Regions from separate parts of the Microbacterium sp. SW12 genome, predicted to be linked through region 1. Evidence: predicted binding sites of a transcription regulator. Region 1 holds the regulator's gene; the other holds the start of a gene.
What was found. Region 1 encodes HrcA, which represses chaperone genes, less so after heat shock. Its sites were predicted from a motif close to TTNGCACTCGNNNNNNNCGAGTGCNAA; they were not measured.
Positions count from the first base shown of each region.

Region 2: a site for HrcA is predicted at 2,926-2,952, ahead of MICSW_RS12935 (Hsp20/alpha crystallin family protein). Genes of this name have one in related genera too.

Region 1 is NZ_AP024335.1:1,635,298-1,650,360, reverse strand. It holds gene MICSW_RS08270 (anthranilate synthase component I family protein) at 1-1,027, shown strand, start outside; gene leuS (leucine--tRNA ligase) at 1,108-3,678, shown strand; gene MICSW_RS08260 (ComEA family DNA-binding protein) at 3,772-4,350, shown strand; gene MICSW_RS08255 (ComEC/Rec2 family competence protein) at 4,402-6,750, shown strand; gene holA (DNA polymerase III subunit delta) at 6,760-7,788, shown strand; gene rpsT (30S ribosomal protein S20) at 7,844-8,104, opposite strand; gene MICSW_RS08240 (alpha/beta fold hydrolase) at 8,212-8,937, opposite strand; gene lepA (translation elongation factor 4) at 9,050-10,897, shown strand; gene MICSW_RS08230 (DUF1990 family protein) at 10,908-11,552, shown strand; gene hemW (radical SAM family heme chaperone HemW) at 11,552-12,760, shown strand; gene hrcA (heat-inducible transcriptional repressor HrcA) at 12,871-13,905, shown strand; gene dnaJ (molecular chaperone DnaJ) at 13,954-15,063, shown strand, end outside.
Region 2 is NZ_AP024335.1:2,554,459-2,569,521, forward strand. It holds gene MICSW_RS12920 (DUF2207 domain-containing protein) at 1-651, opposite strand, end outside; gene MICSW_RS12925 (MarR family winged helix-turn-helix transcriptional regulator) at 695-1,138, shown strand; gene MICSW_RS12930 (DUF2804 domain-containing protein) at 1,251-2,282, opposite strand; gene MICSW_RS12935 (Hsp20/alpha crystallin family protein) at 2,381-2,842, opposite strand; gene MICSW_RS12940 (acyl-CoA dehydrogenase family protein) at 3,001-4,176, opposite strand; gene MICSW_RS12945 (CaiB/BaiF CoA transferase family protein) at 4,163-5,353, opposite strand; tRNA gene MICSW_RS12950 (tRNA-Arg) at 5,479-5,551, opposite strand; gene MICSW_RS12955 (asparagine synthase) at 5,640-6,260, opposite strand; gene MICSW_RS12960 (DUF5684 domain-containing protein) at 6,346-6,723, opposite strand; gene MICSW_RS12965 (class I adenylate-forming enzyme family protein) at 7,058-8,584, shown strand; gene MICSW_RS12970 (DUF3556 domain-containing protein) at 8,676-10,505, shown strand; gene MICSW_RS12975 (phytoene desaturase family protein) at 10,502-11,941, shown strand; gene MICSW_RS12980 (PucR family transcriptional regulator) at 11,938-13,212, shown strand; gene MICSW_RS12985 (LacI family DNA-binding transcriptional regulator) at 13,225-14,232, opposite strand; gene MICSW_RS12990 (hypothetical protein) at 14,286-14,504, opposite strand; gene MICSW_RS12995 (ABC transporter ATP-binding protein) at 14,585-15,063, opposite strand, start outside.

The sequences.
Region 1 (15,063 bases):
GAGTCTCTCGGACGCGGATGACGAGACCCGATGGATGCGGGTGCGCGCTGTCGTCGAGTTCGACCACGCGACGTGCCGCGCGACGGTATTCGCGGGAGGCGACGCTCGAGAACTCGCCACCGAACTCGCTGCACTGCCGCATCCGGGTGCCGTCGGGGAGCCGACGCCGGTCGTCGCGTCCTCGCGGCACGACGCGGCCACGTACGCGGCTCTGATTGAGCAGTGCCGCGAGCAGATCCGCCAGGGAAACGCGTACCAGCTGTGTCTCACGACGCGATTCGAGGTGGAAGGTGCCGTCGATGCGGTGGCAGCCTACCGACGCCTTCGACGGGGCGTCAGCGCTCACCATGGCGGTTTCGTGCGGATCGCCGACCGCGCGCTGCTGAGCGCGAGTCCCGAGCAGTTCCTCAACGTCGACCGCGGCCGGGTGCGCACTCACCCGATCAAGGGCACCCGTCCCCGCTCTGCCGACTCCGTGATCGATGCCGAACTCGCCGAAGACCTGCGCACCGACGTCAAAGAGCGCGCGGAGAACGTCATGATCGTCGATCTGATGCGCAACGACCTCTCGCGCATCTGTGAGATCGGAAGCGTGACTGTCGAGCGGCTCTTCGATGTCGAGTCCTACCCGGCAGTACATCAGCTCGTGAGCACGGTTGCCGGCAACCTGTTTCCGGGCCTGGAGGTGGGCGAACTCCTGGGCGCGACATTTCCTGCCGGCAGTATGACCGGCGCGCCGAAGCTCTCGGCGATGTCCATCCTGCAGCGGCTGGAGGGCGCGCCGCGTGGCATCTTCGCCGGATGCTTCGGATGGGTTTCACCCCAGGGGGATCTGGATCTGGCAATGGTCATTCGCTCAATCGTCGTTGAGAACGGCCGCGCGTACGTCGGAGCCGGCGGCGGTATCACCTGGCTGTCGCATCCGCCGTCCGAGGTTGCGGAGGTCGTCGTGAAAGCCCGCGGACCGCTGGCGGCTCTTGGCGCATCCGTGCCGTCCGGTTGGACGATGGTCGCCCCGGACGCGTGATTCCAGGCATCCGGTAGCCTGGATGCTGCGCTTTCGCGTGTCTTCCCTGCATCCCGATTGGTACCCGTTACGTGAGTCAAATGGCCCCTACCGACACCGTTGCCGCCCACGGTCCCGAAGGCGGGTATGACCCGCAGGCGGTCCAGGCCAAGTGGCAGGAGCGCTGGGAGGCGGCCGACCCGTTCCGCGCTGGTGGAGCCGACGACACGCGCCCGCGCAAGTACGTGCTCGCGATGTTCCCGTATCCGTCGGGTGACCTGCACATGGGCCACGCCGAGAACTACCTCTACTCCGACATCGTCGCCCGCAGCTGGCGGCACCGCGGCTACAACGTGCTCAACCCCATCGGGTGGGACTCGTTCGGTCTGCCGGCCGAGAACGCCGCGATCAAACGTGGCGCTGACCCGCGCGAGTGGACGTACGCGAACATCGACCAGCAGAAGGCAGGCTTCCGTTCCTACGGGGTCTCGTTCGACTGGAACCGGGTGCTGCACACCAGCGACCCTGAGTACTACCAGTGGAACCAGTGGCTGTTCCAGCGGCTCTTCGAGCGCGGTCTGGCCTACCGCAAAGAGAGCCCGGTCAACTGGTGCCCGGTCGACCAGACGGTGCTGGCGAACGAGCAGGTCGTGGATGGCCACTGCGAGCGATGCGGCGCCGAGGTCATCAAGAAGAAGCTCACGCAGTGGTACTTCCGCATCACTGATTACGCCGATCGTCTGCTCGACGACCTGAACCAGCTTGAGGGCTTCTGGCCCCACAAGGTCATCCAGATGCAGCGCAACTGGATCGGCCGTTCAGTGGGCGCCGACATCGACTTCGAGATCGAGGGTCGCGACGAGAAGGTCACGGTCTTTTCCACGCGCCCCGACACGCTGTACGGCGCAACGTTCATGGTGGTCGCACCCGACAGCGATCTGGCTGCAGAGTTGGCATCCGGGTCGACGCCGGATGTGCAGAGCGCCTTCCGGGACTACCTCGAGACCGTGCAGAAGCAGACCGAGATCGAGCGTCAGAACACTGATCGCCCCAAGACCGGGGTTTTCTTGGACCGCTACGCCGTCAACCCGATCAACGGCGAGCGCCTGCCGATCTGGGCCGCCGACTACGTGCTGGCCGACTACGGCCACGGCGCGGTGATGGCGGTGCCGGCGCACGATCAGCGCGACCTCGACTTTGCACGGGAGTTCGGCCTACCCATCCGCGTTGTTGTGGACACGACCGCACCCGCCACGGGTGCCATCCCGGTCATCGGGGAGGACGGTCCGCTCTCGGAGGATGCCGATGACATCGAGTCCATCGATCCCGCGAAGACGGGGGTGGCGCTCAGCGGTGAAGGACGTCTGATCAACTCCGGGTCGCTGGATGGCCTGAGCAAGCGGAACGCCATCGCGCGGATCACCGAGATTCTTGAGACTGCGGGCACGGGGCGCGCCTCGAAGTCGTATCGCCTCCGCGACTGGCTCATCTCTCGCCAGCGCTTCTGGGGTACGCCGATCCCGATGGTGCACACCGAGGACGGTCGTATCGTCCCGGTCCCCGAGGACGAGCTGCCCGTCAGGCTCCCCGACGCTCACGGCCTCGACCTGGCGCCCAAGGGTACGTCCCCGCTCGGGGGCGCTTCCGAGTGGATGGCTACCACCGACCCTGAGACCGGTGATCCAGCCCTTCGCGACCCCGACACGATGGACACGTTCGTCGACAGCTCGTGGTACTTCCTGCGCTTCCTGTCACCGGGCAACGACTCGGTTGCTTTCGACCCCGCAGAGGCGCAGCGCTGGGCGCCGGTGGACTTCTACATCGGGGGTGTGGAGCACGCCATCCTGCACCTGCTGTACGCGCGCTTCATCACCAAGGTCCTGTTCGACATGGGACTCGTCGACTTCACCGAGCCGTTCTCGAGCCTGATCAATCAGGGCATGGTGATTCTCGGCGGCTCCAAGATGTCCAAGAGCAAGGGCAACCTCGTGCTCTTCCACGAGGAGCTCGCGACGCACGGTGCCGATGCGCTGCGCGTGGCTCTTGCCTTCGCGGGCCCCGTCGAGGACGACAAAGACTGGGCCGATGTCTCCACGACGGGTGCGCAGAAGTTCCTCTCTCGCGCGTGGCGCATCGCGCAAGAGGTCACGAGCGAGCCGGATGTCGTCTGGGCGGAGGGTGATGTCGCGTTGCGCCGAATCACCCACCGCCTCTGGGCGGAGGCTCCGGGCCTCGTCGAGCAGACGAAGTTCAATGTCGTCGTTGCGCGGCTGATGGAGCTGGTCAACGCGATCCGCAGAACCATCGACACCGGTGCGGGCCCCGCAGACCCGGCGGTGCGGGAAGCAGCCGAGGCTGTGGCGATGATCCTCGACCTGTTCGCCCCGCACACCGCTGAAGAGATGTGGGAAGCGCTCGGCTACGAGCCGTTCGTCGGGCTCGTCGGGTGGCGTCAGGCCGATCCGACGCTGCTGGTCGAAGACACGGTCACGGCGGTCGTGCAGATCGACGGCAAGGTACGTGCGACGCTCGAGGTCTCTGCCAAGATCGACGGCGCCGACCTGGAGGCTCTCGCTCGCGCCGACGAACGGGTGCTCCGCTCGCTCGCCGGACGCGACATCACACGGGCCATCGTTCGCGCTCCGAAGGTCGTCAGCTTCAGCACGAGCTGACGCCTTCCTCCCCACGGGAGGTCTGCGAGAGCTTCTGCACCGCTTCGGTCCCCCCGTCGCTCGGTGACTGAGTCATCGCCATAGCGTCGCGATGTGGGTGGGCTTGCGCGCGAGGAGCGACGTCGCTGGGGCGTCGGTGCTGTCGTCATCCTCGCCCTTGGCGGTCTTGCGATCGCGGTGATCGTGGGGATCGTTCGGGGTGCCGGATCCGCTCAGTCATTGGCCCCAGCGCCGGTGACGGTGGCCACGGCGTCCACCTCGCTCTATGTCCACGTCTCGGGAGCTGTGAACGCTCCAGGGCTGTACGTTCTGCACGCCGATGCGAGGGTCGTCGATGCGGTGGCTGCGGCAGGAGGACTCGCCGAGGATGCCGAGGCTGCCGGGGTCAATCTTGCGCGCCCCGTATCGGATGGGGAGCAGGTGATCGTGCCGCGCGTGGGGGAGGCACCGGCAGCTGGACCTGCCGGTGTCACGGCCGACGGCCGGGTGAACCTGAACACCGCGGATGAAGGAGCGCTCGACACGCTCCCGGGCGTGGGGCCAGCCATTGCCGGACGGATCATCGAGTGGCGGGAGGCGAACGGGCGGTTCGCGAGCGTCGATGATCTGTTGTCGGTCTCCGGGATCGGACCCAAGATGCTCGAGTCCCTTCGTGATCTCGTCACGGTGTGAGCGGGCCGCCCTGTGCTGAGCGGAGGGCGGCGATGGCGTGCCGCGCGGCTCGTGCCGGCCGCGGTGGTGGCATGGGCGACGGCTTTCGTGCTGGTGAACGCTCCTGCGCTCGCGCCGATGGCGGTCATGGCCCTGGCGGCGGCCGGCGTCGGTGGGGGAGTTGTGCTCGGTGCGATCTCGCGACCGCGCTCCTCGACCGTGGCCGCGGAGGCCGGCGGCGGCTATCGGCGCGCACCGGGGACGGTGGGCATTCTGTCTGTTGTCGTTGTGGCTGTCGCGGCGGGCGCTGCTGTCGGCATCCATGTTGCGTTGGCGCAGCCGGGGCGGGATGCCGCGCTCGAAGCCTTCGGAAGCGGCTCGCGTGTCGTCGAGGTCGAGGCGATCGTCAGCGGCAAGGTCGAGCCGCGCGCGGGCGGCCAGCGCGCGTTCGATGCGTCGATCCGACTCATCGGGGCTGATGGAGGTGCGATCTCCGGCTGGACTGACGCGGCAGTACGCGTGTCGGGCGAGCAGGTCAGCAGCGGGCTGGATGTGGGCGCACGTGCACGGATGAATGGAACGAGCAGGCCGGCGTATCCGGGAGATCGTGCCGTTGTTCAGATCCTGGCGCACGAGATAGAGGTCGTCGAACCACCCACCGGCATCCTGCGCATCGCAGCCGACCTCCGGCAGTCGCTGGTCCGAGCCGCCGCGGGTCTGCCCGGCGGCGGGGGAGAGCTCGTTCCTGGACTCGCGGTGGGTGATACCTCAGCGGTCAGCTCCCAGACGGATGCCGACATGAAGGCATCCTCGCTATCCCACCTCACCGCAGTGTCGGGCGCAAACTGTGCGCTCGTCGTGGGGATCGCATTCGTCGTTGCGGCTGGACTCGGGGCTGGGCGCCGGGTCCGCGTCGTTTCCGGTCTCGGTGCGCTCGTCGGGTTCGTCATCCTCGTTACGCCCGAGCCCAGCGTCGTCCGCGCCGCGATGATGGCAGGAATCGCCATGCTCGCCGTCCTGCTCGGTCGCGCTGGCGCGGGGGTCGCGCTGCTGAGCGCGGCCGTGGTCCTGCTCCTGCTCTTCGATCCCTGGTTGGCGGGCTCACTGGGGTTCGCGCTTTCGGTGGCCGCAACTGGGGCGCTTCTGACGCTGGCCCGACCGCTTGCATCGGGGCTGACGCGTGCCATGCCGGCACCGCTGGCGCTTGCCCTCTCCGTGCCGCTGGCCGCCCAGCTGGCGTGCGGACCGCTGCTGGTGCTGATCGACCCAACGGTGCCCCTCTGGGGTGTGCCGGCGAACCTTCTCGCCGCACCCGCCGCCCCCGCAGCGACGGTGCTGGGGCTTGCCGCGTGCCTGGCCGCGCCGTTCCCGGTGCTGCAGAGCGGCCTGGCAGCACTCGCGTGGCTCCCGGCAGCCTGGATCGCCGGGATCGCGGATGTCGCGAGCGGGTTGCCCTTCGCACGCGTTCCTTGGGTGAGCGGACTCGTGGGCGCTCTCTCACTCGCTGTGGTGGGCGGACTCGTCGCCCTCGCGCTCGGCCTACCCGCACAGAGCCCCCGGTCCGCCCGCATCCGTCGTGGCTCGGCGCTGCTGCTCGCAGCTCTCGTCACCATCTGGACCTGCACGACCGTTGTCACCGCGATCACGCAGCGGTGGGGCATCCCCGGCGACTGGTCGATTCTGATGTGCGATGTGGGCCAGGGAGACGCCGTGCTCGTGCGCAGCGAGGGCGCGACGGCGCTCATCGACACGGGTCACGACCCCGCGCTGGTGAGCGCATGCCTCGACCGGGTCGGCGTCACACGCCTCGACTTGCTCGTCCTGACGCACTTCGACAAAGACCACGTCGGCGGCACCGAGGCGGTGATCGGGCGCGCCGAAACCGTGCTCCACGGTCCGACCGACGGAAGCGCCGACGAACGGCTCCTGGAAGAGCTCGCGGCAGCTGGAGCGCAGGTGGTGTCGGCTCAAGAGGGGATGACGGGAACGCTCGGTGGCGCCCACTGGAGCGTGCTCTGGCCGCGTGCCACGGCGCTGTTCGCTGCGGGTAATGACTCGTCGGTGACCGTAAGTATCGAAGGCGGTGGCGTCCCACGATCGCTCTTCCTCGGCGATCTCTCCGCGGATCCGCAACGGATGCTGCGCGCGAGTGTCAGCGGCGTCGTTGAGATCGTCAAGGTGTCCCACCACGGCAGCGCTGATCAGGATCCTGGTCTCTACGAGCAGATCGCGCCGCGCGTCGCGCTCATCGGGGTGGGAGCCGACAACACCTACGGTCACCCCACCACGACGACGATCGCAATGCTGCAGGGCAGTGCCGTCGGGCGCACCGACCAGGACGGGATCGTGGCGGTCGTCGGAGAGGGCGACACCCTCGCTCTATGGCGGGAGCGGGCGGCGTCTGTCGTGGGTGGCGGCTAGGCTTTCGGCATGGCTGCACCCCGTCGCTCGAGTTCCTCGAAGTCGGCGATCCGGCAGGTACCGTGGCGTGATCCGCGTCCTGCTCCCATCGTGCTGGTCTCGGGTCCCGAAGACGTCTGCGCAGAGCGTGCGATTGCGGGTCTGCGTGACTACGTCCGCGCAGAGGACCCCGCCGTCGAGGTGACTGATCTGCGTGCCGACGACTACGTGGCGGGAACGCTGCTCACCGTCACGTCGCCGTCGCTGTTCGGTGAGCCTCGGCTCGTGCGCGTCTTCGGAGTCGAGAAGGCATCCGACTCGTTCCTCACCGAAGCCGTGGCCTACCTCGAGTCGCCCCAGGAAGGCGCAACCGTCGTTTTGCGCCACACGGGCGCGAGCGTGCGAGGCAAGAAGCTGCTCGACGCGATCCGGAGCGGAAAGGCTGATGCTGTCGAGATCGCCTGCCCCGCGGTCAAGCGCGATAGCGACCGCTACGACTTCGCCGCTGCCGAGTTCTCTTCCGCGAACAAGCGGATCGCGCCTGCCGCCCTCCGTGCGCTCGTCTCGGCGTTCTCCGACGACCTCACCGAGCTCGCCGCGGCATGCCAGCAACTCATCGCGGATGTCGATGGTGATGTGACCGACGAGATCGTGCGGCGCTATTACGGCGGACGCGTCGAAACCACAGCCTTTGCCGTGGCAGACACCGCCATCGCGGGACGCTACGGCGAGGCGCTCATTACGCTGCGGCACGCTTTGGCCAGCGGAGCTGACCCGGTGCCGCTTGTCGCGGCGATCGCGTCGAAGCTGCGGACGATGGCGCGTGTTGCCGGCCTGCGCGAGTCCTCTGCCGCGATCGCGGCCCGGATCGGGGTGAAGGACTGGCAGGTTGACCGTGCCCGCCGGGATCTCACCGGCTGGAACGAGGAATCTCTGGGCCGAGCCATCCAAGCTGCGGCGCGAGCGGATGCCGAGGTCAAGGGTGCCTCGCGTGACCCGATCTTCGCTCTTGAGCGACTCGTCACCGTGGTCGCGACGCGCAGCGAGTTCGGGAGCTGACGCCCAGAACGACAAAGCCCGCCCCGAAGGGCGGGCTTTGCATGAAGCGTGAGGCTTAGAGAGCCGCGACCTGCTTCGAGATCGCCGACTTGCGGTTTGCAGCCTGGTTGGCGTGGATGACGCCCTTGCTGACTGCCTTGTCGAGCTTCTTGGTCGCCGTGGCCAGAGCCTTCTCGGCGGCGGCCTTGTCGCCGGCGGCGATGGCCTCGCGGGTGCGACGCACCTCGGTCTTCAGAGCGCTCTTGACTGCCTTGTTGCGCTCGTGAGCCTTCTCGTTGGTCTTGTTGCGCTTGATCTGCGACTTGATGTTCGCCACGTGGAGACGTTCTTTCGTTCGAGTGATGGATGGACTGCCGGCGACGAGAGAGGGGCGTCCACCAGCGATCGTGAGGGTAAAACCCACACACAAGCCAATCAGCGAGTCTACCAGGTCTGTTCGATGGTCGTGAGCGCAAGGTTCAGGACCGCGTTGAACACGCGAGGACGCATGGCCGTAACCAAGTGACTCGTCCGCGGCACAACGATCAGTTCGGCATCCGGCGCGACCCGCGTGAACAGTCGCTCGTTGACCCGCAACTGGTCGAACTGTCCGTTCACGAACCACAGGGGGACCTCGATCCGGCCGAGTGCAGACAGCAGATCCAGCACGGACAGACTTCGCAGTGCCGTGTCTTGCGCGTCGAGCGCATAGCCTCCGGCGCCGAAGTCTGCCCGTGTCTCGGGCGGAAGGGTGGCATCCAGCACCCGTTCGCTCAGCCACGCTCCGCGGTCCGGAAGCGAGTCAAACCCGCGGGCGAGAAGTCGATAGGTCTGCAGGGCGGTGCCGCGCGGAATCGCCGTGCAGGATGCAGCAATGAAGCCCGCGATCGGAGGGGGATTCTCCTGGCCGGCGTACTCGATCGAGAGCAGACCTCCCATGGAGTGGGCTGCCAGCAGCACCGTCCCGTGCTCATCCGCAGCCTGGCGCACGGCATCATCGATCGTCGCGAACGCGCCCTCGAGCGAGAACGTCTCGCTCATCCGAGACCCGTGCCCGGGGAGATCGACCGCCGTCACGGGGTTGCCGCGGTCGGTCAGGTACTGCTCTTGTGCCCGCCACATCGTGCGCGAGGTGCGGATGCCGTGCACGAGAACCACCGCGACCGCCATGGGTTCGAGGATACGGTGCGCCGTGTCGTCTCGCTTCGCTCGCTGGGCGAGCGCAACCCGTGCGCCCAGTAGGCGAAGGCGGGGGTACGCGCGCCGGTAGAATCGTGCGGATATGTCCCCCCGTGCCTCTACGCCGCTGCAGCCGGCAGCCACGCCGCCCGCGCAGATCCGCAACTTCTGCATCATCGCGCACATCGACCACGGCAAATCCACCCTGGCCGACCGCATGCTGCAGATCACGGGTGTCGTCTCCGATCGCGACATGCGCGCGCAGTACCTGGACCGCATGGACATCGAACGCGAGCGCGGAATCACCATCAAGAGCCAGGCGGTGCGGATGCCGTGGCAAACGGATGCCGGCACCTTCGCGCTCAACATGATCGACACTCCCGGTCACGTCGACTTCACCTACGAGGTGTCGCGTTCGCTCGCAGCGTGCGAGGGTGCGGTCCTGCTCGTGGATGCTGCGCAGGGCATCGAGGCGCAGACCCTGGCGAACCTTTATCTGGCGCTCGAGAACGATCTGCACATCATCCCCGTGCTCAACAAGATCGACCTGCCCGCCGCCGACCCCGAGAAGTACGCGGCAGAACTCGCCAGCCTCATCGGCGGCGACCCGGCCGATGTGCTCCGCGTCAGCGGCAAGACCGGTCAGGGCGTCGAAGAGCTGCTCGACCGGCTCGTCGCCGAAATTCCGGCACCCACCGGTGACGCCGATGCGCCGGCCCGCGCCATGATCTTCGACTCCGTGTACGACGCCTATCGAGGCGTCGTGACCTACGTGCGAATGGTCGACGGCAAGCTCGAGCCGCGTCAGCGCATCCAGATGATGTCAACGCGGGCGGCGCACGATCTGCTCGAGATCGGGGTCTCCAGCCCCGAGCCGACCCCGACCAAGGGTCTTGGCGTCGGGGAGGTCGGCTATCTGATCACGGGCGTGAAAGATGTCCGCCAGTCGAAGGTCGGCGACACAATCACGGACCAGCGAAAGCCGGCATCCGACGCACTCCCGGGGTACACCGACCCGAAGCCCATGGTCTTCTCTGGCATCTACCCGATCGACGGCAGCGACTACGCGGATCTGCGCGAAGCGCTCGACAAGCTCAAGCTCTCGGACGCTTCGCTGCAGTACGAGCCCGAGACCTCGGTGGCGCTGGGCTTTGGATTCCGTTGCGGATTCCTCGGCCTCCTGCACCTCGAAATCATCACCGAGCGTCTGTCCCGCGAGTTCGGCCTCGACCTCATCACCACGGCGCCGTCGGTGACCTACACGGTCACGACCGACACCGGAGAAACCGTGACGGTCACCAACCCCAGCGAATACCCCGACGGCCGTGTCGCCGAGGTTTCGGAACCGGTGGTGAAGGTCGGCATCCTGCTGCCCAAGGACTACGTGGGTACCGTCATGGAGCTGTGCCAGTCCCGACGCGGGTCGCTCCTGGGCATGGATTACCTCAGCGAGGACCGCGTCGAGCTGCGCTACAACATGCCGCTCGGTGAGATCGTCTTCGACTTCTTCGACCAGCTGAAGTCGAAGACGCAAGGCTACGCGAGCCTCGACTACGAGCCGGCTGGGTCGCAGACCGCCGACCTCGTCAAGGTCGACATCCTGCTACAGGGCGAGAAGGTCGACGCCTTCAGCTCGATCGTCCACCGCGACAAGGCGTACGGGTACGGCACGATGATGACCGAGCGCCTGCGCAAACTCATCCCGCGCCAGCAGTTCGAAGTGCCCATCCAGGCCGCCATCGGAGCGCGGATCATTGCTCGCGAGAACATTCGCGCGATCCGCAAGGACGTGCTGGCAAAGTGCTACGGCGGTGACATCACCCGCAAGCGCAAGCTCCTCGAAAAGCAGAAAGAGGGTAAGAAGCGCATGAAGATGGTGGGTCGCGTCGAAGTGCCACAGGAGGCGTTCATCGCAGCCCTCTCGGGCGACGTCGAGGGCAAAGAGAAGTAGTCTGATCGCCATGCGCCGCGGAACCTTCCGGGACGAGACCGTCGATTATGCAGCAGTCGGGGCCACTCAGGCTCCCGACCTCATGCAGTACCCGCCGGAAAAGAGCATTCCCGCCGAAGAGTCCTGGCGGATCGGAAGCGGCCAGGCACGATTCGAGTCGGCGACCGAGTCACTCTTGGCGTGGGCGCCGCTGCGTGGCGCCGGGTTGTCGTTGGCAGACATCCGCCCGGCATCCGGGTCCGGCTACGCCGGGGTCGCGTACGACTCGGATGGCGCACCGATCGCGCCGTCGCGTCGCGAAGCCGAGCAGCGCTTTGATGCCGAGGGCACTCCGTATGTCAGTGCCGGCGCGACCGTGCACGTCACCGGCCGGCTCAGCGGATACCGCGCGGATGCCGAACTGCGTGTCATCCTGGCCGTCGAAGAACCCCGGCGCACGGCTTTCGCGCTCGGCACCGTTGGTGGCTCTGTCGTCAGCGGCGAGGAGCTGTTCCTGATCGAGTGGCGCGACAACGACGAGGTCTGGTTCACCGTGCGCGCATTCGATCGCCCCGTCTCGGCGCTCTACCGGCTCGTACCGCGCTTCGTTCGCGGGCGGCGGCGACGGCTCTTCCGGGCCTACCTGACGGCGGTATCGCCCTTGTTCGCTCCCTGATGGGCGCAGCGCTTCCCCTCGGCGATCCCGTTCCGCGCGACGGATCGCTCCCCGGTGCGGTCATCGACCCCGCCACGCCGCTGTCGGCCTACGTCCACATCCCGTTCTGTCGCGTTCGCTGCGGGTACTGCGACTTCAACACCTATACGGGCGAGGAGTTGCGTGGCGCGCGCCGCGAGGACTACGCAGGGACGCTCCTTCGCGAGATCGACCTTGCTTCGGGTGTGCTCTCCGTCCATCCGCGCCCGCTGAACACGGTCTTCTTCGGGGGCGGAACGCCGACCCTGCTTCCCGCCCGCGATCTGGCGGTCATCCTGTCAACCCTGCGGGATCGGTTCGGGCTCGAGCCGGATGCCGAGGTCACCGTCGAAGCAAACCCCGACACCGTGACTCCCGAGGTCACGGAGGAACTGGCCAGTGCGGGAGTCACGAGGTTGTCCATCGGAATGCAGTCGGCCGTGCCGGAGGTTCTTCGCACGCTCGATCGCACGCACCGGCCCGAGAACGTCGCAACGGCGGTGAGCGCGGCACGGCAGAGCGGACTGTCAGTGAGCGTCGACCTCATCTACGGCGCCCCGGAAGAGACGCTCGATCACTGGCGACGCAGCATCGAGGCCGCGCTCGCGATGGAGACCGACCACATCTCGGCCTACGCGCTGATCGTCGAGGAGGGCACCGCTCTGGAGCGCCGCATCCGACGCGGAGAACTCAGCACACCCGACGACGACCTGCAGGCCGCCATGTACGAGCACGCCGACACCGCGTTCGAGGAAGCCGGCTACGGCTGGTACGAGGTATCCAACTGGGCGAAGACTCCCGCCGATCGCTCGCGGCACAACCTCGCGTACTGGCGCGGACACGACTGGTGGGGGTTCGGTCCCGGTGCTCACAGCCATGTCGGAGGGGTTCGATTCTGGAACGTCCGGCATCCTGCCGCCTACGCGCAGCGGCTGGCTGCCGGTGACTCGCCGGGGGCCGGTTCGGAGATCCCCGACGAGGATGCACGACTGCTTGAGCGGGTGATGCTGCGGGTGCGTACGGTCGAGGGCCTGCCCGTGTCGGAGCTGGCACCGGAAAGCCGACAAGCCGTCGCCGGTCTTGTCGCGGACGGACTCGTGGACGGCCGCGGGGCGGTTCGCGGGAACCTCGTACTCACACGCGCCGGACGATTGCTGGCCGACGCTGTCGTGCGCGCACTGACGTCGTGATCTGGGGCGTGGGGGAGAGGCATCCGCTAGAATTGGCACTCTGAGGATGTGAGTGCCAGTGCCACGTCGAGCCGCTCAGACGGCCGACGCCGGATGCGGAAGGAGGCGACATGGTCAGCGAGCGTGGGCTTCAGGTGCTCCGGGCGATCGTGCAGGACTACGTCGATACCCGCGAGCCCGTCGGAAGCAAGGCCATCGTCGAGCGCCACGCGTTCGGCGTATCGGCAGCCACCATCCGCAACGACATGGCGCTTCTCGAAGACGAAGAACTCATCGCGGCGCCCCACACCTCCTCGGGCCGCGTCCCGACCGACAAGGGGTACCGCGTCTTCGTCGACCACCTCGCCGAAATCCGGCCTCTTTCGCCCGCCCAGCGCGCCGCAATCGCGAGCTTCCTGCAGGGGCCCGGTGACCTCGATGGTGCGCTGGCGCGAACAGTGCGGGCACTCACGCAGCTCACCGGTCAGGTGGCGATCGTGCAGTATCCCTCGTTTTCCAAGGCGACCATCACGCACGTCGAGCTCGTTGCGCTCGAGCCTTCCCGGGTGCTCGTCATCGTCGTGACTGACACCGGACGCGTGTCGCAGCGACTTGCGCTTCTGACCGTTGCCCTCGACGAGACGGATCTCGCACGCGTGCGCGCCGAGGTGTCGACACTGCTCGTTGGGCGAAGCGTGCGTCAGGGCGCGAAGCGCGTCGAGGAGCAAGCCGACAGCGACGCGCGAACCGCCCACCAGTCGGCGGTGACCGAGATTCTTCGGGTCGTCCAGGAGGAGCTCGACGAGTTTCGACAGGATCGGCTCGTCATGGCCGGCGCAGCAAATCTCGCCCGGCGCGAGAGCGACTTCCGGGGAAGCATCTACCCGCTCCTGGAGGCGATCGAAGAGCAGGTGACCATCCTTCGCCTGATGGGCGAAATGGTCGCCGACGACAACGGGCTGGCGGCCAGCATCGGACGCGAGAATGAGGCATTCGGGCTGTCTGAGGCATCTGTCATCGCGAGTGACTACGATGCGACGGGCGCCAGAGCCCGTGTTGGCCTGATGGGTCCGACCCGAATGGACTACCCCAGCAACCTTGCGGCGGTGCGGGCGGTAGCGCGCTACCTCACCGGACTGCTGGCTGAGGACGAGAAGGGCCGATGAGCCCGTACGAACTGCCCGCGACCACACGTGGGATGCAGAAAGGTGACCGTGGCTGACCACTACGAGGTCCTTGGCGTGTCGCGAGACGCGTCGCCCGAAGAGATCAAGAAGGCCTATCGACGCCTGGCGCGGGAGCTTCACCCCGACGTGAACCCGGGGGAAGAGGCTGCTGAGCGGTTCAAGCTCGTGACGCACGCCTACGACGTCCTCAGCGACCCGCAGCAGCGGCAGCGCTACGACATGGGCGGCGGCCAGAACGGCGGTTTCGGCGGTGCCGGCGACTTCGGCGGTTTCAGCGACATCTTCGAGAGCTTCTTCGGCGGCGGTGGCGCGGCCCGCGGCGGGCGCCCGCGGTCGCGGAAGGAGCGCGGGCAAGATGCGCTGGTTCGCGTCGACCTCGACCTCAAGGATGTGGTGTTCGGTGTGCATCGCGACATCGACGTCGACACCGCTGTCATGTGCGAGACCTGCAACGGCTCGTGCACGCAGCCTGGGACGACACCGGTTCGCTGCGATATCTGCCACGGCACGGGTCACATCCAGCGCACGGTTCGAAGCCTCCTTGGCAACGTCGTCACCTCCCAGCCGTGCGGCACGTGCCAGGGGTACGGCACGACCATCCCGTACCCGTGCGCGACGTGCCAGGGGCAGGGCCGCGTTCGCGCTCGTCGCACCGTGTCGATCGATATCCCGGCCGGTGTTGACACGGGCCTGCGGCTTCAGCTTCCCGGATCGGGCGAAGTCGGCCCTGGCGGTGGGACGCGGGGCGACCTGTACATCGAGGTCTCCGTCGCGACGCATCCGGTATTCAGCCGCGAAGGTGACGACCTGCTCGCAACGCTCGAAGTGTCGATGCCGGATGCCGTTCTCGGCGCGGCCACGACGATCGAGGGCCTCGACGGGCCGGTGGACCTCGAGGTGCGTCCAGGAGTCCAGTCGGGCGATGTGCTGACTATCAAGGGTCGAGGCATCACACCGTTGCGCGGCAATCAGCGTGGTGACTTGCGCGTTGGCGTGCACGTGGTCACGCCCACGAAGCTCGACGCCAAGGAACGGGGCCTCATCGAGGAGTTCGCCAAGCGCACGAAGGCTCCCGCGCCTCACCTGGCGGAGTTCCATCAGGGTCTGTTCTCGAAGCTGCGCGATCGGTTCCGGAAC
Region 2 (15,063 bases), 920 kb from region 1:
ATCCGTCGTCGAGGCGATCGGGCACTGGTCGGTAGCGCCTGCCGCACCGACGTAACAGGACTCCGCCCCCGTGAGTGCGGATGCGAGTTCTGCCGGCACATGCAGCGTCGCCGAGACCGACCCGAAGGGCTGGGCCCAGTCGACACCATTGACGTTCCAGTAGAGCTCGTCCACCCCGGTGTCGTCGAAGAAGCGGGCGACGTTCTCGAGCGTGTAGGTGAAGACGTAGGTCTGCGCGCCATGCACGTAGTCGTCGGCGCGCGAGGTCATGACGTAGACCCCGTCCTCGCTCTCGACCTCGGCGGGCCGCGGGGCTCCCTCGGCGTCGGTGATCGACACGAGCTGAGGGTGCAGCGGGGCACCAAGGTACGAGTCGGGCAGGATGCGGCGCATCCCGCGGTTCTGGTCGTACTCCGGGAAGACCGCGACGAATGTCTCGACGACGGTCATCGTGCTGGTTCCATCGTCCGCACGGCCCAGGGTGTAGTCGGCAGCCATGCTCTCGAAGACGAAGTCGTTGACGTCTGTCGACACAGCGGCAGCCTCGTCGCCGAACGACACGCTCACCGAACACGCGACCAGGGCGACGAGAGCAAGGGCGGCGGCCGCGGCGGCGCCGACGGCCCGCCGCGTCAGGATCCGAGCTGACATGTGATCAGCCTACGGGCGCCGGCATGGTCGTACTCTGGTGTGCATGACGGACCGGCGACTGGCGATCGACGCCTGGGAGAGTCTGTTCCGCGCGCAACACGAAGTGCTCGCCGAGATCAGTGGCGACTTCATCGTCGGCGAACTGACGCAGGGCGAGTACGACGTCCTGCTCACCGTCACCCGCGCGCCGGGGATGTCGGCGCGCCTGCGCGATGTGACATCCAACATGCTGATCAGCCAGCCGAGTGTCTCGCGCCTGGTCGACAGGATGGTCGCCTCGGGGTTGCTGACCAAGTGCTCGGATCCGGACGACGGCCGCGGCGCGGTGGTCACCGCGACCGATCGGGGTGCCGGTCTCTTTCGCAAGGTCGCCTCAGCTCACGGCAGGTCCATCGCCGAACGGATGTCAACCCTGAGCGACACCGAACTCGAACAGCTCCGCACGCTCACCTCGAAGCTCCGCGGCCCCCGCGCGTCAGACTGCTGAAGCCTGCATCCGGGCCGAACGCAGGACGAGACCCGGAGTCTCGACTCTCTTCTAGACCTCGGCGCCAGTTCATCCTGCAAACGGCGCGGCAGGCGATCCCGGGCGTGATCCGCTACCAACGGTTGTGGACGTGTTCTGCCCACCCCTCGACACCGTCGAACGGGATGACTTCGCCGCCAGCCGTCGTGAAAGCCCCTGACCACACGCCGAAGCACTGATCCGTCGCCGCCGCAATGATGCCGAGGTTCGTTCGCGCGACACGGTCATAGAACGGGACGAATCGGGCGTCAAGACCGCCGCCGCGCACTGACCACGGACGCAGGAAGTCTGCCTGGTCGTACTCCCAGGTCAGGTCCTCGTGAATCTTGTGCATCCGTCCATCAATGAAAAACGCGTTCTCGGTGGCGCCGGTGCCGTCGGTCCACTTTCCGCCGACCTGGATCCCGATCACGCTGCCCTGGTAGCGGCCCGATCCCGCGCCCCAGTTCCAGGTGATGTCGTACGGCCATCGCCCGCGACCGTGGTCCAGCACCGCCCACGACTCGCCAGCCGGCAGGTCGTACACCGTGCCGTCGACCGTCACCGTGCCACGTGCGGGACGCGCGACATCCTTGACCGTGTATTGGAAGCGCCGCTTAGTCCAGGGCACGACGACGGCCAGACTTTCGTGCCCCGCAGGCTTCTCGGCGAGAACATCGACGGATGCGCGTGGGACCTCGACTCGCATCCGAACGCCGTCTGGCTCCTCCGTGACCTCGATCCGAAGATCCTTGGCCCGGGCAGAAGCGGGACCCTGACCCAGCGTTGGCGGCAGGCTGACCCCGCGAGCGGGAAGCACGGTGGCCGCGCGATGAACAGCCTCGCGGGTGTCGCGATTGAAGATCCACACCTCGTGCACCGCGGCGTAGTCGATGGCTGACACGGTGAGACCCACGATGTATCGCGGCGTCATGATGTTCCAGTACTCCCAGCGCTTATTGCGCCCCCAGAACCGGCGCGGCCCAATCCCGCCGGTCCGGATCAGTGGGGAGCGCGCCCAGCCGAGAGCCGCGGGGTTCAGGCGACCGTCGGGAAGGGTGAGCTCGACCGGAGCCGTGATCTCACTGCGAGAGTCTTGTTTGGGGAAACGAGTCGTCGTCGACACGCGCTCCAGCCTAGATGCGGGACTATTCATCCTCGCGCCCGAGCGAGCACGCAGAAGCCCCCGGTCCGTTCTCGGGCCGGGGGCTTCTGGAGAGCAGGTCAGGCGCTGGCGCCGGCCTCCTGGATCTCACTGTGGGACTCGTCGACCGTGATCGTCGAGGGCGCGTCGGTCGCGATGTCAATCTTGCGCGGCTTGGCCTTGGGGCTCACCGGAATCGTGACCGTCAGCACGCCGTGCGCGTAGCTGGCGGCGATGCCTTCGGTGTCGATCCCCTGACCGAGGCTCAGCTGACGCAGGAAGCTGCCGGCCTCACGCTCGCGCGTGATCCACTTGACGCCTTCCTGCGACGTCAGTGTGCGCTCGGCGCGGATCGTCAGCAGCTGACCGTCGACATCCACGTCGACCGAGCCCGGGTCGATGCCCGGAAGGTCGGCCGAGAGGACGTAGTGGTCGCCGTCACGGTAGAGGTCCATCGGCATCTGGCGCGGTCCGCGCCGGTTGCCGTCGAAGAGTGCGTTCGCGAATCGCTCCATCTCGCGGAGCGGGTCATAGTTTGCCATCTCGTCTCCTTCATGAGCGGGGCCGGATGCGGCATCCGACCGAGTTCTAGAAGTTGAGTCACCTCGACTCAACTGATCTCAGATTAGCACTCTCACCATTCGAGTGCCAGATATCCGAGCGCACGAGAGGCTCGCTCTCGGCGAACACGAAGAACGTCTCAGCGGAAGGCCGGGATGCCCGTGATCGCCTGGCCAAGCACGAGCGTGTGCATCTCGACGGTGCCCTCATATGTCAGCACTGATTCGAGGTTCGCGGCGTGACGGATGACGGGGTACTCGAGGGAGATTCCGTTTGCGCCGAGGATCGTGCGGGCGGTGCGGCAGATCTCCAGCGCCTCCCGTACATTGTTGAGCTTGCCCAGGCTCACCTGCTGCGGTGTGAGCTCGCCGGCATCCTTGCGGCGACCAAGGTGAAGCGCGAGCAGCAGCCCCTTTTCGTACTCGACCACGCTGTCGACGAGCTTCTGCTGCGTGAGCTGGAACGCCGCGATCGGCTTGCCGAACTGCGTCCGTTCCGCGGCGTAGGTCAGGGCGGCGGTCAGTGCCGATCGCGCTGCACCCAGCGCGCCCCAGGCGATACCGTATCGCGCCTCGTTCAGACAGCTGAGCGGACCCCGAAGTCCCTGGACCTCCGGGAGCACGGCATCCGCGGGCAGGCGCACCGCATCCAGCACCAGTTCGGAAGTCACGGATGCGCGCAGCGACAGCTTGTGCTGGATCTGCGGCGCTGAGAACCCCGCGGAGTCAGTCGGAACCAGAAACCCCCGGATGCCACCCTCGGTCTGCGCCCAAACGACAGCGACATCCGCGACCGACCCATTCGTGATCCACATCTTGCGACCCTCGAGCACCCAATCGTCACCATCGCGTCGGGCTCGCGTTCGCATGCTCGCGGGGTCGGACCCGGCATCCGGTTCGGTCAGACCGAAGCATCCGACGATCTCCCCCGCCGCCATCCCGGGCAGCCACTGATTCTTCTGCTCTTCGCTCCCCCACCGCCAGATCGCGTACATCGCGAGCGACCCCTGCACCGAGACGAGCGAACGGATGCCAGAGTCCGCAGCCTCGAGCTCGAGGCATGCCAGGCCGTACTCGGTGGCCGACATAGCCGCGCACCCGTATCCCTCGAGGTGCATGCCGAGCACCCCGAGCTGACCGAGGTCTTTCGCGAGGCCCCGCAGATCATCGATCTCGCCCCGCTCGAACCAGTCACCGACGTGCGGAATCACGCGCCGCTCGACGAAGGCGCGGACCGCATCACGCGTGGCGCGCTCGTCGTCGCTGAGCAGCGCGTCGATGTCGGCGACGTCGATCACGTCATCACTGGATGCCACGGGCTTCTCCTTGGGGCAGGTCACTCGCGCGACCGGTCGGATCGGGGCCGGCAAGCCACCGGCGGATCTCGTCACCGTGCTCATCGAGCCGCGGCGGGCGTTCGTACCCGCGGATCGGTGTCCGCGTGAACCGCAACGGAGATCGAATCTGGTCGGTACCGCCTTCGACCGGCACCCGAGGCTCAAGGCCGAGCCGCTCTGCCAGAGCGAAGCCGTCGGCGACGCTGCCGATCGTGCCGGCCGGCACCCCGGCATCCATCAGCCGCGTCGTCCACGATGCCGCGGCGTCGGCTTGCAGGCGCGCCTCGAGTGCTGCCGCCAGTTCATCCCGGTGGGCAACGCGCTGCGCGTTGGTGACGAAGCGCGGATCGGTCGCCAGGTCGGGGGCTCCCACAACCTCGCACAGCCGCGCGAACTGCCGGTCGTTTCCTACGGCGAGCGCGAGAACGCCGTCGCCGGTGTCGAGAGCTTCGTAGGGCGCGATCGACGGATGCCGATTACCGAGCGAGCGCGGAGAGTGGCCCGTCGCGAGGAACCCCGAGGCCTGGTTCACCAGCGCCGCGAGCAGGCTCGAGAGAAGAGCGACCTCGACGTGCTGCCCGAGCCCGCTCCGGGAACGCTCGTGCAGGGCAGCGAGGATGGCGACCGTGGCATCCTTAGCCGTCAGCACATCGACGATCGCAACGCCGACCTTGGATGGGGATCCGGGCGGCCCGGTGATGTCCATGAGACCGCCCACCGCTTGCACGAGAAAGTCGTAGCCAGCCGCGTGGGCGCCGGCCTTGCTACCGAACCCCGTGATCGACGCATAGACGATGGCGGGATTGCGCGCACGCGCACTCTCGTAGTCGAGCCCGAACCGCTCGAGGGTGCCGGGCAAGAAATTCTCGACGACGACGTCTGCGCGTGAGACCAGTCGGCACGCCAGGTCGAGATCCGCGGGGTCGCCGAAGTCGAGCGCGATGGAGCGCTTCCCGCGGTTGGCCGACTCGAAGTAGGAGGAGGAGTTAGCGGTCCACGGCGGGCCCCACCGCCGAGTATCGTCTCCGGATCCGGCGCGCTCCACCTTGATCACGTCGGCACCGAGGTCGGCGAGAGTGGATGCCGCCAACGGTCCTGCGAGCACGCGACTGAAGTCGGCGACGACGACGCCGTCCAGGGGCATCGGACCAGGCATCCGCTTCCTCGCTCTTCCCGGTGAGAGTGAGACAACCCTACCGAGGGAGTTCCCTGGACGTCGGGAAACGAAGAAGGTCCCCGAGCCGTAGGGCTCAGGGACCTCATCACTGTCTCAACACAGTGCGCGCCCGAAGGGACTCGAACCCCTAACCTTCTGATCCGTAGTCAGATGCTCTATCCATTGAGCTACGGGCGCATGGTCCGCTCATTTCCGCGAGCAAACCAGCGTCCAGATTACCCCACGAATGCCTCAGACAGCGAATCGCGGGAGACCGCACCGAGACTCACCCTCCCTCGGGTCTCTCACCGTCGGGAACCGGACCGGAGTCGTCGGTATCAACGATCGGCGCCGCCGCCGCCGGGCTGCTCAGTCTGCGCTGGTGCGATGCGAGGCGCGGCAGGTCGATGAGCCTGATCGACTGCATCCGCGCTGCGCGCATCGACGCGTAGTCGGGATCCAGATCCGGTCGCATCGCCTCAACGATCAGGCGCCGCTCGAGGTTCGATTCGACATCGCCCCACGCGGCATCGCGCGCTTGCTCGATCAGCTGCTCGAGTGCCGCGTCGTCGGTTGCCCTCTCACGGAGCTCCTTGGCAACCCCCGTGTACTGTCGGGCGCGCCGCCGCAGATTCCGGGAGTCACGCCCTCGGTAGTCGTGCGTCCCGCTCGGGTCGGATTGCCTCCCCCACGCGCGGCGCCAGTCGGCCCGGGCGCGATCTGCAGCTGCCGACTGCTCATCGGCGAGCGCTTCGAGAGTCTGCCGGGCGAACGGCTTCACGGCGTCAACCGAGAAGGCGCTGTCGTTGCGAATCGCGTCGACCAGAATCCGGTTTCGGATGCTCAGACGCGCCGCCGCGATGGCGATGATGACGCCCTCAGCGATCGCATCGGCCGTCCTGCCCATCCGCAACCTCCTGGGTAGAGGGTATCGGGGCATGAGAGCGGGCGCCGACCCATGGCCGGCGCCCGCGAGGGTGATGGGATCAGATTCAGGCGCGCTTGGCGTACCTGGCGTCACCGAAGCCGAGGATGAGGTATCCGATGAAGGGGAAGAGGAACAGCAGGAAGAAGGAGAACGCGCCCCCCTTGCCGAATCTCTCACCGACCTTGATCGCCACGATGATGGCCAGCACCAAGTTGGCGATGGGGATGAAGTAGAGCAGCCCGAGCCAAGCGGAGTATCCGGCGATCTTCACGAGGATGAACATGTTCACGATCGGGATGATCGCCAGGATGCCGGGCCACCCCGCCTTTGCGAAGACCCGCCACAGGGCAACGACGACGATGACGTAGATCACCAGCCCGAAGATCGACGTCGTCCACAGGGACGACACACTGGCCTGGTCGGTGATGGAGGTTGCGAGCATGGCCACAGCCTAGGGCGAAAGCGACCCGCTCTTCCAGCTAACTCTCAGGAAACCGCAGCGATCCGCCACGACGCCTTGTGCGCGTCACCCGGTGCGATCACACCGAGCCCCGTGTCGAACGGGTAGCTGTCGTCATTGAAGGCGTCCGGAGCACACATCCCCCTCGGGTCACCGCGATGCAGAGTGCACATACGCGGTCCGGAAGTTCATCATCTCGAACACTGTCTCCCGTGATCCGGGTTTCTAGCGTGGGTCCAGCGCGGCGGCACCACGCCGCACTCGACGACAGAGAAGTCGTGCGCCCCCTGACGGCGGGCGCAGAAGTGGAGTGACGATGTCTGGCACCGATACGAACATCCGGGTGACGCAGACCCAGGCGGGCAGGAATGCTGCCGCGGACCTGACGCATCTGCCCTGGACGAGCCCCTCCGCGGGCTCCTTCGCACCGTGCGTGCGCGACAGCAACGTCCAGCTGACCTACCTCGCCCTCGAGCGCCGGGCAGCGGCCTGCGCGGAGCAGTTGAGCGCTCTCGGCATCCGGGCCGGCGATGTTATCGCGATCATGCTGCCCAACTCCGTCCCCCTGCTCGTCGCGATGCTCGCCGCCTGGCGTATCGGCGCCGCTGTCACCCCCATCAACCCCACCTTCACCGCACGCGAGCTCGCCTATCAGCTCTCCGACTCCGGTGCTGCTCTGCTGATCGCCGCCGACGCCCCCGCGCACGACCTGCCCCAGCTGCGCCCGAGCGAGTTCGTGACCACGCCCGCGGCGGAGATCACCACCCCCGACATCCGGCCCGATGCGATCGCCCTGCTGGTCTACACCAGCGGCTCCACGGGGCAGCCCAAGGGTGTGATGCTCGATCACGCGAACCTCAGCGCCATGGCATCCTCCCTCGTCACGCACGTCGGCATGGGGGTCAATGACCAGGCACTGCTCGTGCTGCCGCTGTTCCACGTCAACTCGCTGTGCGTGAGCTTCCTCGCACCGATCAGCGCCGGGGGCAGCGTGTCGATCCTCGAACGGTTCGCACCCGACACCTTCCTGGCCGCGATCGAGCACTACCGGCCGACGTACTTCTCTGCCGTTCCGGCGATCTTCGCGCGGCTGGCTGAACTCCCGGCCGAACGGATGCCGCACGGTACCGCGCTGCGGTTCGCCATCTGCGGTGCCGCACCGGCGACCAGCGAGCTGCTCGCCCTCTCGGAGGAGCGGCTCGGCATCCCGATCATCGAAGGCTACGGACTGACGGAAGCCACCTGCGCCTCCTCCTGCAACCCCCTGTGGGGTGTGCGCAAGCCGGGGACCGTCGGGCGGGCCCTGCCCCGCCAGCAGATCGCCATCCTCGACGAAAACGGCGCCCTGGTCCCTCCCGGCACCCTCGGCGAGGTGGCCATCGCGGGCCCCACCGTCATGCGCGGCTACCTCGGCCGGCCGGAAGCGACCGCCGAAGCGTTGCGCGACGGCTGGCTGCGCACGGGAGACATCGGGTTCCTCGACGAGGATGCCTACCTCACCCTGGTCGACCGCAGCAAGGACATGATCATCCGCGGGGGCGAGAACCTCTACCCCAAGGAGATCGAGTCGTATCTCGGCGCCCACCCGGCCGTGCTCGAGTCGGCCGTCGTCGGTCGACCCCACCCGGTCTACGGCGAAGTCCCCATCGCCCATGTCGTCGTGCACCCCGACAGCGAGGTCACCACCGACGAGCTGACCGAACACTGCCGATCCGGCCTGACCAAGATCAAGATCCCCGCCGAGATCCACATCGTCGAGGCTCTGCTGCGCAACCCGGTCGGGAAGGTCGACAAGCCGGCCATGCGTCGCGCACTCGCTGACAACCCGCCGCCCGCGGCGTAACCCACACCACCCCAGCTGTCGCGTCGGCGCCGCGTCGACGACGACCGAGCGCACGCGCGCTCACCGCCACCCCATCACCAAAGGAGCTGTCATGGGATTCACCACCGGAGACTTTCCTCCCGTCGATACGCAGACCTTCCTGCATCTCCCCCTGCGGGAACGCGTCAAAGCGCTCGCCCTGCACTGGGTCGATTACGGCTTTGGGTCACCGCGCATCATCGCGACGACCTACGTCCTGAAAGTCGCCCTGCTGTGGCTTCTCGTCGGCGCATTCATCATCACCGCGACCAGCGGTGTCGGATGGTTCTGGCAGGTGGATCAGTGGTGGAACCAGCCGATCGTGTATCAGAAGGCCATCGTGTGGACCATGCTGCTCGAGGCGATCGGCCTCGCGGGCTCGTGGGGTCCGATCGCCGGCAAGTTCAAGCCGATGACCGGCGGCATCCTGTTCTGGGCCCGTCCCGGAACCATCCGGCTGCGCCCGTGGAGCTGGGTTCCCGGCACCGCAGGCGACACCCGCACGGTGTTCGATGTGGTGCTCTACCTGGGTCTGCTCGTCTCCCTGACCCTCGCCCTGGTTCTTCCCGGCGCGGTCTCGACCTCGCTGGCCGTCGCTCTCCCGGGTAACACCAGCGGCCTCGTGCAGCCGGCACCGGTCATCGCCGCCATCGTGTTCCTCATCCTCGCGGGCTTGCGTGACAAGACCGTCGCGATCGCCGCCCGGATCGAGCAGTACCTGCCAGCCCTGGTGTTCTTCGTGGCGCTGCCGTTCATCGACATGATCATCGCGCTCAAGCTGCTCATCGTCGTGGTGTGGGTCGGCGCGGGCGTCTCCAAGCTCGGTCGACACTTCGTCAACGTCATCCCCCCGATGCTCAGCAACACTCCCTTCTGGCCGCCGCGGTGGTTCAAGCGCTCGATGTACCGAAGCTTCCCCGAAGACATTCGGCCGTCGCGGTTCGCGCACTTCATGGCGCACGTCATGGGTACCACTGTCGAGATCGTCGCTCCGCTGGTGCTGCTGTTCTCGCAGAACATCTGGCTGACGCTGGCGTGCGTCGTCCTGATCGTCGGGTTCCACCTGTTCATCGTCTCGACCTTCCCCCTCGCGGTGCCGTTGGAGTGGAACCTGCTCTTCTGCTACGGAGCGATCTTCCTTTTCCTCGGTTTCCCCGGCTGGGATGGCTACGCCCTGACCGACATCGCCACCGGCTGGGTTCTCGCCGCCGTCATCGCGGCGCTGATCTTCTTCCCGGTGCTGGGCAACCTGCGCCCCGACAAGGTGTCGTTCCTGCCGTCGATGCGGCAGTACGCCGGCAACTGGGCCTCGGCACTGTGGACCTTCACCCCGGGCGCTGAAGCGAAGCTCAACGCCGTCGTGCGCCCCACCCGCAACCAGGTCGACCAGCTCCAGCAGATGGGCTACCCGGCGGAGGTGGCCGAGATCACGATGCAGCAGACGCTCGCCTGGCGGTCGATGCACAGCCAGGGCCGGGGCCTGTTCTCGGTGCTCTACCGGTCACTGCCCGACCTGGAGACCCGCACCATCCGGGAAGCGGAGTTCGCCTGCAACTCGGTCATCGGCTTCAACTTCGGCGACGGACACCTGCACAATGAAGACCTCATCCGGGCACTCCAGGCGCGTTGTCACTTCGCGCCTGGGGAGTTCGTGGTGGTCTGGGTGGAATCGCAACCCATTCACAAGGCGACGCAGGAGTACAAGGTGGTCGATGCAGCTCTCGGCGTGATCGAACGTGGCCGGTGGCGTGTCGCGGATGCCGTCGCCGCCCAGCCCTGGCTGCCGGATGGTCCGATCCCGCTCGACGTGTTCTGGAAGGCCTCTCCCGGAGGCTCCGACACTGCCGTCACGAACGACCTGCGCACCGTCGCCTCGTCACGAACGCGGAAGGTCCCCCGGTGACACGCGCCGTCGTCGTCGGCAGCGGACCGAACGGGCTGGCTGCGGCCGCCGAACTGTCCGCCGCCGGTGTCCAGGTGCATGTCATCGAGGCATCCGATGAACTCGGCGGAGGGGCGCGCAACAGCGCGCCCCTCCTGCCGGGGCTCGTGCAAGACCACTGCGCCGCGGTGCATCCGATGGCGGCCGGCTCCCCGTACCTGACGGGGCTGGACCTTCCTGGTGTCACGTGGGCCCGCGCCGAGATCGACTGCGCGCACCCGCTCGACGGGGGCGACGCCGCGCTGCTGAGCCAGTCGATCGACCGCACCGCGGAGGACCTCGGCGACGACGGGCGACGGTGGGCGGCACTGTTCGGCGCTCCGTCACGGCGGTTCTCGGCACTGTCGGAAGACATCATGCGGCCGCTGATCGGGATGCCGCGGCATCCGCTCACGCTCGCCCGTTTCGGGGCGGTGGCGGCGCTACCTCCCACCTGGGTTGCCCATGCCTTCGCCAGCGAACGCACCCGAGCACTCTTCCTCGGCGTCGCGGCACATGCCTTCCAGCGCCTGGACATCCCCCTGGTCACCGGCATCGGTGCGGGCATCATCACGGCCGGTCACGCCGTCGGCTGGCCCGTCGTCGCCGGCGGCACCGGCACCCTGACCTCGGCGGTCATCGAGCGTCTGCGCGCTCGCGGTGTCACCTTCGAAACCGGTCGGATGATCACGCAGCGACGGGAACTTCCCGCCCACGACATCGCGATGTTCGACCTGCATCCGCACCAAGTCGCCCGGATTCTCGGCGACGCGCTGCCCGCACGCTCCCGCCGCGCCTTCACCCGTTTCCGTCCCGGTCCCGCCGCCTTCAAGGTCGAGTTCGCCGTCGACGGCGGTGTGCCCTGGCTCGCCGAGGGTGTCTCCCGCGCCGGGACCGTGCATCTCGGCGGTGCGGCAGCCGAGATCGTGGCCGCCGAACGTGAGATCGTCGCCGGCCGCATGCCCGAGCGCCCCTTCGTGCTCGTCGGACAGCAGTATGTCGCCGACCCGCAACGATCCGCCGGAGACATCCGCCCGGTGTACGCGTACGCGCACGTGCCGGGCGGGTTCCGCGGCGACGCCACCGAGGCGATCATCGCGCAGTTCGAGCGGTTCGCGCCCGGCTTCCGCGATCGCATCCATACGATGCGTGTCGTGACCTCCACCGAGCTGAGCCGTACGAACCCCAACTTCGTCGGCGGTGACATCCTCACCGGCGCGAAGTCGCCCCTGCAGTTCACCCTGGGGCCGCGCCTGAGCGCACGCCCCTACGACACGGGAGTGCCGGGCTCCTACATCTGTTCCGCGGCGACGCCGCCCGGACCCGGCGTGCACGGCATGTGCGGTGTGAACGCGGCACAGCGAGCGCTGCACGTCGAGAGATCGCGGCGACGCCCACACCAGGATGCCGCCGCGTGAAAGCGTCCGAACCCGAGTTCGATATCAGCGAGCTGCTCGCCCTCGTCGCGCGGCACCTCGATGTGCGCATCCCCGAGATCGTGCGGGAGATGCGCGACCTGCTCGCCTCGCGGATCACCGACCTGGGCGGCGACCCCCACCTGGTGGAAATGCTGCAAGCCAGCATCGAGGGAAACGTCACCACGATCTGCCACATCCTGGCCAACGACATCGATCTGGACAGCCTCCAACCCACCACCGCTGCCGTCGAGTACGCGGCCCGGCTGGCGCAGCGGGATGTGCCCCTCGCCGCTCTCACACGGGCCTACTACCTCGGGCAGAGCATGTTCCTGCGGCTGGGCATGGACGAGATCGAGCGTCTGGACATCCCCGACGGCATCCGCATCGACGTCGTGCGTGCCATCGCCGACGTCGTGCACCGTTACATCGACTGGATTCTGCAGTTCGTGACGAGCGTCCACGATCAGGAGCGGCGGCGCTGGTGGAACAACCGCGCCAGCCTGAACGCCGGCATCATCCTCAAGGTGCTGCGCGGGGACACGCTCCCCGCGCGTGGTTTCGAGTCGGAGACCGGGTACAGCCTCACGCAGACGCACGTCGCCCTGGTCGCTTGGACCGACAGTTCCTCCGACGACCAGGATCAGCAGCGCGGAATCGACCAGCTGCTCCGCAAGGTCGCGGCGCTGCTCCACTCCTCGGCGCCGCCGCTGGTCGCCGCCGCCGACCGATCCACCGCCTGGGCGTGGGTCGCCGCTCCGGTCATGACGGAGCAGTCATACGCCGATATCGCGGCCCTGGTGGCCTCCCATCCCGGGGTGCGCCTCGCCCTGGGCGACACCGGTGCGGGCTGGGACGGGTTCCGGCGCTCGCACGAGCAGGCTGTCACCGCCCGCCTGGTGGCCTTGACTTCCCCTCGCTACCGTGGCACAGCAGTGGTGTCCCACGCCGACCCGCACATCGCCCTCGTCGCCCTCCTGCTGAAGGATGCCGCCGCGACCCGGATCTGGATCCGGGAGGTGCTCGGCCCGCTGGCCGACGCGGGCGAGCAGAACCGCATCGCCCGCGAGACGCTCGCGACCTACTACGCCCAGGGCGAGAACGCGGTGCGTACGGCGGAAGCGCTGGGGCTTCACCGCAACACCGTGCGTCAACGCATCGCGAAACACGAGAACGACCGGGCGGGGTTCCGCGGGGACGCGCTGCAGATCGCCCTGGCGTTGCGCGTGTACGACGACTTCGACCCGATCGATCCGACGCAGGGCGGCGGGTGAGAAGCTCCCGCCCTAGGCAGAAGCCGGCTGGGAAGACGCCCGCACGATGATCTGCGGAGCGGAGGCCCCCACCGCAGCATCCGCGGAGGATGGCGCCCCGACCACGGCTGCCACGCACCTCCGGGCATCGCCGAGGACGTCCACGCGCACACTCGTCAGCGCCGGGGCATAAAAGGCTGCGTCGGGGTTGTCATCAAAACCGACGACGACGAGGTCATCGGGGACACGGATGGCGGCGGCATCGAGCCCCGCCATCAACCCCAGGGCCATCTGGTCGTTGGCCGCGAGGATCGCCGTGACCTCACCGGCGCGGACCGCCGCGGCGATCTCCGCCGCAGCGGCGTAGCCGGATCGGGCAGACCAGTCACCACGCCACCGCCGCGTCTCCTGCAGCCCCGCAGCCGTCAGCGCGCGCGTCGTGCCCTCGGCGCGCGCGGCTTCTTCGAGCCAGTCCTCGGGTCCCGCGAGTCGGGCGATACGGGTGTGCCCGCGTTCGATCACGTGCGCGACGGCCAGGGCCGCCCCGGCGCGCTGGGCTTCGGCCCCCTCATCGGCGTGCAGCGATGCGACGGGAACATCCGCCGCGCTCTGCCGGACCCGTTCGATCGTGCGGGCGTGCGGTGCGACGAGCACCAGCCCGTCGATGCCTTGTGCGAGAACGTGGGCTATCGATCCGTCGATCGCGGCCGGATCGCCGGCATCCGCGTAAGCAGTCGCGATCCACAGGCCCGCCTCCCGCGCGGCTTCAGCGAGGGCCGCGATTCCGACCGTGGGGCCGTAGAGGGTGGCATCCGTCGCGATGACACCGATGGTGCGCGTGGATGCCGTGCCGAGCGCTCGTGCGGCGTTGTTGACCCGGTAGTCGAGCGCTCGCATGGCCTCGAGCACACGCATCCGTGTCTCTGGTCGGATGTTCGGATAGTTGTTGATGACCCGCGACACTGTCTGGGTCGACACCCCCGCCAGGTGGGCGACCTCGCGCACCCCGGCAGGACGCGCCGGACGGGTGACATCGCTCATGGGCCCTCAGCGTACTGCTGCGCTGCGCCCAGCGACGACGAGCGTCGGGGCGGTCAGAGTACGCTGATCCGCGCTTTCAGTTGCGCCACGATCTCGGGGTCGACCTGGCCGCCCGCGAAGGTCAGCACGGTGTTCACAGGCATGCCCTTCGCCATTCCGACCATGGGATGGGTCGGAAGCTCGGGAACCAGCTCGTCGATGATCGCCCGCGCCTCCGGGTCGTCGAGCAACTGCCCGAGAGTGGTCGTGTTCAGATCGAACTTGCCAGCCATCGTGTGTTCCTCCATTGGCGAGGCGCGCATCCAAACGCGCGCGCTCTCAGCTTCCCAGCGGCGGCCGCCGGCAGCAACCGTCAGATCGCTGAAAGAGCGGTCTCCTGCTGGTGTGCGACAAGGCGGGCATACGCGCCGCCCGCCGCGAGGAGCTGGGCGTGCGTGCCGCTTTCGACGATGCGTCCAGCCTCCACGACGTGGATGACGTCGGCTCCGACGATCGTGGAGATACGGTGCGCGATCGTCAGCGTCGTCCGCCCCTGGGCTGCCGTATCAAGTGCCTGCTGCACGGTTCTCTCCGAGACCGTGTCGAGCGCGCTGGTCGCCTCGTCCAACAGCAGGACCGGCGGGTTCTTCAGCAGCACCCGCGCGATAGCGATCCGTTGCTTCTCCCCGCCTGAGAGGCGGTAGCCACGCTCACCGACGACGGTGTCGTATCCCTCGGGGAAGGACTCGATGACGTGGTGGATGTGCGCGCCGCGGCACGCGTGCTCGATCTCTTCCGGCGAGGCATCCGGCTTCGCATACAGCAGGTTCTCTCGAATCGACGCGTGGAAGA